2 regions of the Cobetia sp. 2AS genome follow, and region 2 is predicted to be linked to the other one. Evidence: predicted binding sites of a transcription regulator. Region 2 holds the regulator's gene; the other holds the start of a gene.
What was found. The regulator sigma-54, encoded in region 2, starts transcription at its own class of promoters, with help from an activator protein. The targets are predictions, from matches to a motif close to TGGCACNNNNNTTGCTNT.
Positions count from the first base shown of each region.

Region 1: a site for sigma-54 is predicted at 2,490-2,507, ahead of QD356_RS11015 (ANTAR domain-containing protein). Genes of this name have one in related genera too.

Region 1 covers NZ_JARWKQ010000003.1:253,355-259,104, reverse strand. The annotation lists gene QD356_RS11025 (TetR/AcrR family transcriptional regulator) at 1-446, opposite strand, end outside; gene QD356_RS11020 (CmpA/NrtA family ABC transporter substrate-binding protein) at 614-1,822, opposite strand; gene QD356_RS11015 (ANTAR domain-containing protein) at 1,873-2,448, opposite strand; gene QD356_RS11010 (NarK family nitrate/nitrite MFS transporter) at 3,011-4,369, shown strand; gene QD356_RS11005 (hypothetical protein) at 4,491-4,658, opposite strand; gene QD356_RS11000 (GNAT family N-acetyltransferase) at 4,822-5,271, opposite strand; gene QD356_RS10995 (hypothetical protein) at 5,317-5,634, shown strand; gene dbpA (ATP-dependent RNA helicase DbpA) at 5,624-5,750, opposite strand, start outside.
Region 2 covers NZ_JARWKQ010000001.1:128,715-134,464, reverse strand. The annotation lists gene QD356_RS00585 (HAD hydrolase family protein) at 1-96, shown strand, start outside; gene lptC (LPS export ABC transporter periplasmic protein LptC) at 96-779, shown strand; gene lptA (lipopolysaccharide transport periplasmic protein LptA) at 888-1,466, shown strand; gene lptB (LPS export ABC transporter ATP-binding protein) at 1,470-2,210, shown strand; gene QD356_RS00565 (RNA polymerase factor sigma-54) at 2,444-3,892, shown strand; gene raiA (ribosome-associated translation inhibitor RaiA) at 4,553-4,861, shown strand; gene QD356_RS00555 (PTS sugar transporter subunit IIA) at 4,871-5,341, shown strand; gene rapZ (RNase adapter RapZ) at 5,479-5,750, shown strand, end outside.

The sequences.
Region 1 (5,750 bases), on a different contig from region 2:
TTGTCGATGCGGCCCTCGCCGATCCACTGGCGCAGGCGTGACTTCTTCATCTCGGCCCACTCGTCGAGCCACACCGTCAGCTCTTCGCCCAGCACCGGCGCGCCCTGCATGATCTCGCTGGCCCACACCTTGGAGCCATAGGGGCGCTGGCGCGAGTGCATCATCTTGGCGCGAATGTAGGTGGAGAGCACCAGCTGCGGGTCGTCGTAGGCCTCGAAGCACAGCGCATCTTCCTTCCACAGCGCCAGCAGGCCATCGAGCACCGCCCGATACAGCGCTTCCTTGGTGCTGAAGTAGTAATGCAGATTGGACTTGGGCAGCTCTACCTCGGCGGCAATATCGACCATGCTGGCGCCGACATAGCCCTTGAGAGCGAAGATCTTTTCGGCGGCGAGCAGGATGCGGCCGACATTATCCTTGCGAATCTGAGACTTGCGAGTGGTCATGCGATCCCCTGACGCGGTGCTGGCAGTGCGATGAGAATATCACAACCGCACTGCCAACATGTCTGAGCCGTCAGGTTTGCCCTGCCATCCGGCAAGGACGACGACTTCTCTGCAAGTGCTGTGCAATCCCGCGCCAGCGCGGATCGGCAAGGACCGCGCCCGCGACATCACTCGAAGACCGCACCATCGATGAAGCCATCCGCCGGCATCGGCACCTGGCCCGCCTCGCCGCTCAGCCACCAGGGCACCGGATGCGTGCCTTCACTGCGCTCATCCGCCACCGGCACCACCATGCCCAGCTTGCGGGCCGCCGTGCGGTAAAGATCCGGGCGCACACAACGTGTCAGCGTCGCCTCGAGATCCTCGTCATTGAAGCCCTGCAGATGCCCCCAGCGCTGCATCTGGGCGATGTACCAGCGCGTCTGGGAACGCCACGGGAAGTTGGCTGCGTAGCGATGGAAGATGGTCCAGCCGGGATTGTGCTGCTGAAACTCCTCCACCGACTGCTCGACATCGACGTCTTCCAGCCCGCGCGTCACCACGCTCATCGGCACCTCCGGCATGCCCTCGTCGTGCAGCCACTCGGCGGCCCTGTCCCGATTGCCGGGGCGGTCCAGCCAGGCGCAGGCATTGAGCAGCGCGCGAATCAGCGCCTGATGCGCCAGCGGATGCTGCTCCGCCCAGTCCTCGCGCACGCCCAGCACCTTTTCCTGCCCGAAGCGCCAGATATCGTGACTGCCCGCCACCACCTGCCCCATGCCCTGCGCCGCCGCCAGACTGTTCCAGGGCTCACCGACACAGAAGCCATCCAGCGCACCGCTGGCCAGCTGCGCCGCCATCAGCGGCGGCGCCACGGCGCGCATCTCGACGTCGCGGTCCGGATTGATGCCGCCCGCCGCCAGCCAGTAGCGCAACAGATAACGATGCGAGGAGAACGGGTGCACGCTGGCCAGCTTGAGCAGCGGCTCGCCGCGCTGTTTGCGCTGGTGCACATGCGCCGCCAGCGCCTTCGCGACCTGCAACGGGCTGGAGAGGTCGTGGCCGTCCTCGCCGAGGGTGGCCATCAGCGCGCGCGACAGCGTGATGGAGTTGCCGCCCAGATTCAGTGTCATGGCACTGATCACCGGCGTGGCGCGGCCATCCAGGCCCAGGGTCGAGGTCAGCGGCATCAGTGCCAGCATCTGCGCGCCCTGCAGCACGCCGGTCTGCAGGTCATCACGCAACGCCGCCCACGAGGGTTGCCACTTGAGTGTCACCGCCAGCCCCTCCTCGCGGAAAAGCCCCAACTGCTCAGCGACCACGAAGGGCGCGGCATCATTGAGTGGCATCAGGCCCAGCGTCAGCTGATGGCCATTCAGGGGTACATCTGTGGGCATCACGCACACCTCTTGAACGATCGAGAGAGAAGGACAGTACGGCGACCGGCTCAGCGCCGACGCGCGGCCTTGAGCAGCTCATCGGCCAGCTCATGCAGGGCCAGGCGCCGGTTCATGGCGGTCTTGCGCAGGTATTGGTAGGCGGCATCTTCACTGAGCCCACGCGTCTCCATCACCACGGCCTTGGCACGATCGACGCTGCGCCGCTGCACCAATGTGGTCTGGGTACGGTTGAGCTCCCCCTTGAGCGCACGGTGCGCCTCGAAGCTGGTGATGGCGACCTCGACCATGCTGCGCACCATCGCTGGCATGACGTGGTCCACCACATAGGCCGAGACACCGGCGCCGGCCGCCTCACGCACGAGGTCCGGGGCATCTTCACTGGCCAGCATGATCATCGGCTTGGGATAGCGTCGCCCCAGCTGGCCGAGATGCTCCAGGGTGTCGCGGCTGGGCAGGTCGGCGTCGATGATCACCGCATCGGGCTGATGCTGCTCGACCAGCGCGTGCAGGTCCTCGTGCTCGTCAACGCGCAGCGCCACCTCGAAGCCGGCGCTCAATAGCGCCTGCTCCAGCGCGGCGGAGCGCTCACTGCGGACATCGACGATCAGCACGGTCACGGGCATGTCAGGTTTCCTTGGGTCGGGCATGAGACTTGCCGTACACCCAAGCAGGATTCGTGCCGCAATCTGGTGCAACCTTGCGGCCAAAGGCCTTCAGAGCGGCCGAGCCGAAAGCGTCGCTGCACTGCAATGAGGCACGCGCCTGCCCGACCCTCCCAGCGCCAGTCGCGTGCGCCAGACTGGTACCTCGCGCCTCGATGACGCACCGCCAGCGCGCATCGAGCGCGCCTCCAGCCCGAGACACCGCCTGCGCGTGCCAACCTACTGCCCTCGCCAAGCCATTGATCTTCTGGGACTTGTCCCGCCCACACCCCCGCAACTGGCGCGCTACTTGCTTTGTTCCTGTCACTTGCCGCACAGACGCTCTGCTGCCGGCAACCATGGCATCACCGACTGCTGCCATCGCTATCCATGACGTGGACCAGGCTCTTCGGAGTACGAGTGCGTCGAACCAGGCCCCTCAATGACGAGGCGCCCTTGCTGTCGTTCATTCACAGCCGTTCGACCACTCGCCGAGCACACCTGACTTCGTGCCCGGCACCGACGCTGAATCAGGAGCCCACTCATGGATATCCGCAACAAGGCCAGCCGCATTCGGCTGTTCAGCTTCAACACCCCGCAAATGCGCGCCTTCCACATGTCGTGGTTCGCCTTCCACGTCTGCTTCTTCGGCTGGTTCGGCATCGCGCCGCTGATGGCCGTGGTGCGTGACGACCTTGGCCTGACCAAGACCCAGATCGGCAACACCATCATCGCCTCCGTCGCCATCACGGTGATCGTGCGCCTCGCCATCGGCGTGCTGTGTGATCGCATCGGGCCACGCAAGGCCTACACCTGGCTCTTGTGCCTCGGCTCGCTGCCGGTGATGTGCATCGGCTTCGCCGACAGCTTCGAATCCTTCTTCCTGGCCCGTCTGGCCATCGGTGCCATCGGCGCCTCCTTCGTCATCACCCAGTACCACACCTCCGTGATGTTCGGACCCAACGTGGTCGGCACCGCCAACGCCACCACCGCGGGCTGGGGCAACCTGGGCGGCGGCACCACTCAGATGCTGATGCCGCTGGTGATGGCCGGCCTGCTGATGCTGGGCGTCGAGCAGACCCTGGGCTGGCGTCTGGCGATGGTCGTGCCGGGCATCGTGCTGTTCCTGACCGGTATCGCCTACTACTTCTTCACCCAGGATGCGCCGGACGGCAACTTCAGCGAGCTGCGTGAGCGTGGTGAGCTGCCCAAGGCCGAGAAGGAATACAGCATGCGCGCCACCTTCGGCGCGGCGGCACGCGACATTCGCGTCTGGGCCCTGTTCCTCGTCTATGGCGCCTGTTTCGGGGTCGAGCTGACCATCAACAACGTCGCCGCCATCTACTTCTTCGACCACTTCGATCTCGATCTCGCCACCGCTGGTCTCATCGCGGGCCTGTTCGGCCTGATGAACCTGTTCGCCCGCACCCTGGGCGGCGTGTTCTCCGACCTGTTCGCGCGCCAGTCCGGCCTCAAGGGCCGCGTGCGCTGGCTGTTCATCGCGCTGCTGTGTGAAGGCGTGGCGCTGGTCGGCTTCGCCCAGATGGAAACCCTCGCAGTCGCCATCGGCATCATGCTGGTCTTCAGCCTCTTCGTGCAGATGGCGGAAGGCGCGACCTTCGGTATCGTGCCCTTCGTCAATCGCAAGGCACTCGGCGCGGTCGCCGGCATCGTCGGCGCGGGCGGCAACGCGGGCGCGGTCGCCGCGGGCTTCCTGTTCCGCAGTGAAGAGCTGACCTACCAGGAAGGCCTGATGTACCTGGGCATGGGCGTGATCGTGATCTCGCTGTTCGCGCTGCTGGTGCGCTTCAGCGCCGCCACTGAAGCCGAGGAAAGCCGCGCCTACGACGCCGCCGTCGCGGACCGCAAGCAGCAGAGCGAGCAGCAGCCCGCCTCGGCATAAGCGGATTGCTTTCTCCCCGAGCCAGACACAAGAAGGCCCCGCCTCATGGGAGGCGGGGCCTTCTTGTGTCTGATGACAGCTCAGGTCAGCGGCGACTCATCGCAGCGCTGGCAGCCGAGCCTCAGCTATCGGTGGCGTTCTCGACGCTATCACCGGCTTCCTCGACGGCGTTGTCCATCTTCTCACCGGCCTTCTCCATCGGGCCTTCGTCCTCGCAACCGGCGAGCGACAGGCCACCGAGACCGAGCATGGCAATCATCAGCGAACTACCCAGAGTCTTGAGCTTCATGATGTCTCTCCTTAAATCATCGGTCGGAATGACGCGACAGCTGCCATCACGCGCAGGCTGTCACGTGGTGTTACCCATGACATGGAGCGGGAGCCTTGCTGTTTCAAGGGTCACGCAACGCCGAGTTGCCTGTTGCTGATCAAAACCAATCGCTCAGGGCTGCTCAGATACCCAGCTCAGAGAAGGTATCGGGAAACTGCACTTCACCGCCCAGCCCCTCCAGATAGTCCGGCAGCAGCTCGAAGGCGACGAAGGAACCCGGCACGTCGTCATGATGGCAGTAGAGCCCGTAATGACACGCCGGATGAAAGCCCAGGTGGGTATAGAAATCCGCATGGCCTGCCGCCACCACGGCCCCCGCCCCCAGCAGCCGGCAGCGCTTGACCGCCGAGATCACCAGCCGCTTGCCGATGCCGTGACGCTGATGCTGGGGCAGCACCGCCAGCGGCGCCAACGCCATCAGCACGCGGTCCGGGTAGCCGGAAAGCTCCACGCGCGACACCATCACATGCCCCAGCAGGCCGCCCTCGCCTTCACTGAGGTGACGGCCGGTCTCCGGGTCGGTGACACGCTCGGCCACCAGCGAGATCTGCGCCAGATTGCCTCGACGCAATCTGTCACCCAGGCGCGCTTCACGATGGCCGGCAAAGACGGACTCATGAATGCGGTAGATGCGCTCATGATCAATGAGACGTTCTTCACGGATGCGAAGATTATCGACGGCGTTGGCAGTCATCACGAGGTACCGAATCAGCGCCCTGATGGTCAGGGACGTTACCTCAAGCTTAGCCACCGCCCGCAGCGGCTGCGAGCGTCAATCTGCTGCTCAAAAAGCACGATGCCCGCCGTGGTGGCGGGCATCGCTTGGGGTGATATCAAGGTCGCATGGCAGATGAAAAGCCTGGTTCAGTCCCTCTCAGGCTTCTCGCCGCTACCGGTCAGGCGCGTCACCGACGCTGCCCGCCTCAGCTCTTGAGACGACGCGCGCGGAAGGAGCGCCCCTTGAGCTTGCCATTCATCAGCTGGGTGAGTGCCGACTTGGCGACATCACGCTCCACGGCGAGGAAGGTGGTCCGCGCCAGTACCTTGATC
Region 2 (5,750 bases):
GATGGCGCCGTGCGCGAGCTCTGTGATCTGCTGCTCAAGGCACAGGGCCACTGGGCCTCGGTGCTGGACACCTACCTGCAGGAGTCGCGTCCCTGATGTTACGTCTGCCCCGCCCTTCTCCGCGTCTCTGGCTGATGCTGCTGTTGCTGCTCGTCGGTGGCGTGCTGGCGCTGATCGAGCAGCGCAACAGCCTGGAATCGACCGTCAACGTCGAGGTCGACAGCAGTGAGCCGGATTACTATCTCGACGGGGCAGACATGACACGCTTCGATGGGCGCGGCGTGGCGATCCAGTCCATGACCTCGCCGCATATCGAGCACACGCCAGGCGATGACGTGACCCGGGCGCAGACCCCGAAGATTCGCACCAACGACAGTGAAGACCGCCGCTGGTATGCCACGGGTGACAGTGGCGTGTTGAGTGCCGGCGGCGACACCTTCACCCTCGAGGGCAATGCCAGACTGCGCCAGCCCGATGACCGCTGGACCCTCGATACCGATGTCCTGCACTACAGCCGTGACCAGAATCGCGCTTGGAGTGACGTGCCGGTCGTGATCACCCAGAATGGCCAGCATGTCGAAAGCGACAGCTTCAGCGCCGACCTCTCACAGGATTCCGCCGTGCTGCAGGGCCGTGTTCGCAGCGTCCTGCAACCCGGCACAGGCCAGAGCGAGGCCAGCAAGGAAGCCGAGCGCATCGACTCGGCCACCGACAGCACCACCTCCGATGATGGGCGCGTCAACAGCACCTTCGAGGCAGCGCCTGCCAGCGGTGAATGAACCCGCCGGGCTGGCCGTCACGCCATGACCCGCGCCGCAACACCTTCTTCTCTGCCGCTCGATGGCATCATTGCTCGGGCGGCGACCCCGTCATGCCAAGGAGCCACCATGACTTCCACGACTCGCAAGCCCTTGACGGCCTGTCGCCAGACCCTCAACAGCGGTGTCATGGCGCTCTGCCTGGCACTGGGTATGTCCACCTTCGCCCCGGCCGCCATGGCGCTGGACAGCGATGCCAGCCAGCCGATCAACATCGCCGCGGACGCCCTGTCGCTCGATGACAAGGCCGGCACCGCCACCTACACCGGCCAGGTGGAAATGCGCCAGGGCAGCATGAAACTCGATGCCAGCCGCGTCGATATCAGTCGCGCCGGCAGCGGCGAGATCTCGCTGGTCAAGGCCACCGGCAAGCGTGCCTACCTGGAACAGCAACCCGCACCCGACGAGAAGCTGGTCAAGGGCTGGGCCGACACCATCCGCTACCATGCGCTGGAGCGCCGCGTGGAGCTGGTCGGCAATGCGCGTCTCGAGAAAGGCGATGACACCTTCGAAGGCGGCTACGTGGAGTACTTCCTCGACAAGCGCCAGGTGAACGCCAACAACAGCAAGACGGCACAGCAGACCGAAGGCGGTCGCGTGCACATGACCCTGACGCCGCGCGGCACCAATGCCAGCAAGGAAAACTGAGTCATGACTGCTGCTACTCCGCGTACGCTGAGCGCTCGCCATCTGGCCAAGGCCTACAAGGGCCGCAAGGTGGTCAAGGACATCTCGCTGGAGATCCGCCAAGGCGACATCGTCGGCCTGCTGGGCCCCAACGGCGCCGGCAAGACGACCTCGTTCTACATGATCGTCGGACTGGTGCGCGCCGATGCCGGCAACGTCTCCATCGATGACAAGGACCTCTCCGCTGCCGCCATGCATCAGCGTGCACGCGCCGGCATCGGCTATCTGCCGCAGGAAGCGTCGATCTTCCGCAAGCTGTCGGTGGCCGACAACATCATGGCGATTCTGGAGACCCGCAAGGACCTGGATCGCAATGGCCGCAAGGCACGCCTTGAAGAGTTGCTCGAGGAATTCAGCATCACGCACATCCGCGCCAGCGCCGGTATGAGCCTGTCCGGTGGTGAGCGTCGACGGGTCGAGATCGCCCGGGCGCTTGCCACCGAGCCGGACTTCGTACTGCTCGATGAGCCCTTTGCCGGCGTCGACCCCATCTCGGTGGGCGAGATCAAGAGCATCGTGCGCCAACTGCGCGATCGTGGCATCGGTGTGCTGATCACCGACCACAACGTGCGCGAGACACTCGATATCTGTGACACCGCCTATATCGTCGGCGATGGCCAGATCATCGCCCACGGTGACGCGGACTCCATCCTGGCCAACCAGCAGGTGCGCGACGTCTACCTGGGTCACGAGTTCACGCTCTAGGGTCAGCGGCTGCGCTGAGTCCTCGCGAGGCAAAAGCTTCAAAAGCCGCTGCGTGATTTTATCGCGTAGCGGCTTTTTCATGTCTGACATCAGACGCATGCATGACGTCCATACCACCTTGGTGGAAACATGGCATGCAAGTTGCTTGAATATTCACGACAACCACTTGTCAGTGCCCCGAGTCACGGTATAGCGTAGTAAGCACGTTCCTTTGCCGTGAATTGACTGACTCCATGAAACCCACCCTGCAACTCCGCCTCGGCACCTCGCTGACCATGACGCCGCAGCTCCAGCAAGCGATCCAGCTGCTGCAGCTGTCGACGCTCGACCTGCGTCAGGAGATTCAGCAAGCCCTCGAGTCCAACCCCATGTTGGAGCTCGACGAGGACTACGAGTCGCTGGATGTCGTCGAGACACAGGATTCGAGCGAGATCTCCACTGCCGACTCCTCGAGCGAGATTCCCGAGGAATACCCCCTCGACAGTGACTGGTCGGACCTCTACCAGGACCACGCCGGTAGCCTGACCAGCTCCGGCAGTGGCAGCGGGAGCGAGGAAGGGCCGGACTTCGATCGCAATACCAGCGTCGAGAGCCTGCAGGACCACCTGCGCTGGCAGCTGGCGATGACCGACCTCGATGGCCGTGAACGCCAGATGGCGGAGAGCCTGATCGATGCCGTCGACGGTGCCGGCTATCTGAGCCTGTCTCTCGATGAGCTGGTCGATGGCCTGCGTGGCCAGGGCCTGCCCGGCCTCAAGGCCTCCGAGCTCGAGCAGGTATTGCTGCGTCTGCAGCAGTTCGACCCGACCGGCGTCTTTGCCCGTGATCTGCGCGAATGCCTGCTGCTGCAACTGGCGCTGCTGCCGGATGATCTGCCGCTGCTGGCGCAGGCGCGCCGCCTGGTACGCCAATTCCTCGAGGCACTGGGCAACGATGATCGCAAGCTGCTCAAGCGGCGCCTGAGCCTTGACGATGACGAGCTGGACCACGTCATCCGCCTGGTGCGCGCGCTCGATCCGCGTCCGGCATCCGCCTGGGGCGAGCCCGCCAGCGATTACGTGATCCCTGATCTGCTGGTGCGCCATACCCGGCATGGCTGGCAGGTCGAGCTCAACCCGGAAGCGCTGCCCAAGCTGCGCATCCAGCCGGAATACGCCGCACTGATCAAGCGTGCCGACAAGTCCGCCGACAACACCTTTCTCAAGGACAACCTGCAGGAAGCGCGCTGGCTGATGAAGAGCCTGTCATCACGCAATGACACCCTGCTCAAGGTCGGCCGCGAGATCATGGCACGCCAGATCGACTTCCTCGAGCAAGGCGAGGAAGGCATGAAGCCGCTGATTCTGGCCAACATCGCCGAAGTGGTCGAGATGCACGAATCGACCATCTCGCGGGTCACGACCCAGAAGTACATCCACACCCCGCGCGGCGTCTTCGAGCTCAAGTTCTTCTTCTCGAGCCAGGTCGGTGGCAGCGGCAATGGCGACGCTCACTCAAGCACCGCCATTCGTGCCCGCATCCGCAAGCTGATCGCGGAAGAGCCGGCCCGCAAGCCTCTCTCCGACTCGCGGCTGGTCGATCTGCTCGCCAGCGATGGCATCGAGGTCGCACGTCGTACCGTGGCCAAGTATCGCGAAGCGATGGGCATCCCCTCCTCCAGCGAGCGCAAGCGTCTGGCCTGACCCGTCACCTGCGGCTGCCATGCCCTGCTTTCACCTCCACAATGGCAGCCGCCGCCAACCTCAAGCGCTGGATTTTCCGCTCATCAGCCTCTGACTTCGCGGGCAGCGGTACGCCTGTCGCGTTCCCTGTCATCCCGGCAACCGCTCGCCAATTGCCCGTCATGGCACATGACGGCGCGCAGGATGACGGTAAAAAACCGCCGTTACGGCAGCGTCATTCACCGTCAATCGCATGTTTTTAAAGTCACTTTTGCGCGTATTGCACCTGGATGACACCCGGTGAACCTCCCGGAACGCCGCTTGCTCCACGCAATCGGAGCGCCTGAAAGGTGACGTACATGCAGGGATTGGCGACGAAAACCCGCCTTCTTGCGCGTCTTTCACGCACCACCCACCAGACGTGCCCTTGAAGTCCACTCCGATACCCCTCACTGAGTTGAAGACAAGCACTGAGCCACGATGCAGCGCAGCGTTGATCTTTGCGCAAAGCTTGGGCATTGTCGGTACAGACGCTCACGACATCTGACGCCACTGGCAAGGGTGCGAAAACATCGCCAGACGGTGGCCGTCAAGCCTGTTGCAGAGCGTCCGATCAGGGTTTGCTCGTAGTCAAAAAGGGTTACAATTGAATGGCAACCCGCTGGATAAAGGAGCGTGTCCATGCAAGTGAATATCACCGGGCATCATGTGGAACTTACCGATCCTCTCCGCGATTACGTCAACGAGAAGCTCGCTCGCCTCGAACGGCATTACGACAACATCACCAATGTTCAGGTGACTCTGTCGATCGAGAAGGAGCGCCAGCAGGCTGCCTGCACCTTGCATGCGGCAGGCGCTGACCTCCACGCCCTGGCAGAAGACCCCAACATGTACGCTGCCATCGACGCGCTCGCCGACAAGCTGGATCGCCAGCTGGTCAAACACAAGGAAAAGTCCCAGGCTCGCTCTCAGGGCACCGGGACCCGTTGACCTTCCGCCATGACACTTGATCAGATCCTTCCCCCCGAGCGCACGCTTTACGGTGTCCCCGGGGGGAGCAAGAAGCGGGTGCTTGAATTCTTCAGCACCTTCATCGCACAGAACATTCCCAGCCTGGATAGCCAGGAAGTCTTCTCGCGCCTGATCGGGCGCGAAAGACTGGGGTCGACCGGCATTGGCCACGGCGTGGCCGTGCCCCATGCACGCAGCCCGCATTGCAAGACGCCAATCGCTGCGTTTCTGAAGCTCGGTGAACCCATCGACTTCGATGCCATCGACGGAGAACCCATCGATCTGCTGTTCGTGCTGCTGGTGCCTGAGGAAGCGGATGAGACCCATCTGACGCTGCTCGGGCAGGTCGCGGAATTGCTCAATTCCCCGACCAATCGCTCGGCCCTGCGCCAAGCAGACAGCCAGCGTGCACTCTTTGAGGCATTGACCCAAGCCATCGCCGAATTACCGGCGCGCTGAATGACAGGCCCGGACATCGTCCGGGCTTTCGTCTTGCTGGCCTTCCATCGGCCGACGTACAGCGCACTGATAGCGGGCAGCCTTCTGCCCCACCCCTGCATTCTTTCGACGTTGACCTCGCCCTTGGAGAGCACTTCATGAAGATCGTGATCATCAGCGGCCGCTCCGGCTCCGGGAAATCCATCGCTCTCCAGGCGCTGGAAGATATTGGCTACTATGCCATCGACAATCTGCCCGGCATGCTGCTGGCGCCACTGGTCGATCAGCTCGAAAAGGACAGCCCGGCGCGTCGGCGCATCGCGGTCTCCATCGATGCCCGCAACCTGCCGGAAGCCTTGACCCGCTTCCCCGAATTGCTCGACAACGTCCGCCAGAGCGGCATGGACGTGCAGGTCGTCTACCTGACCAC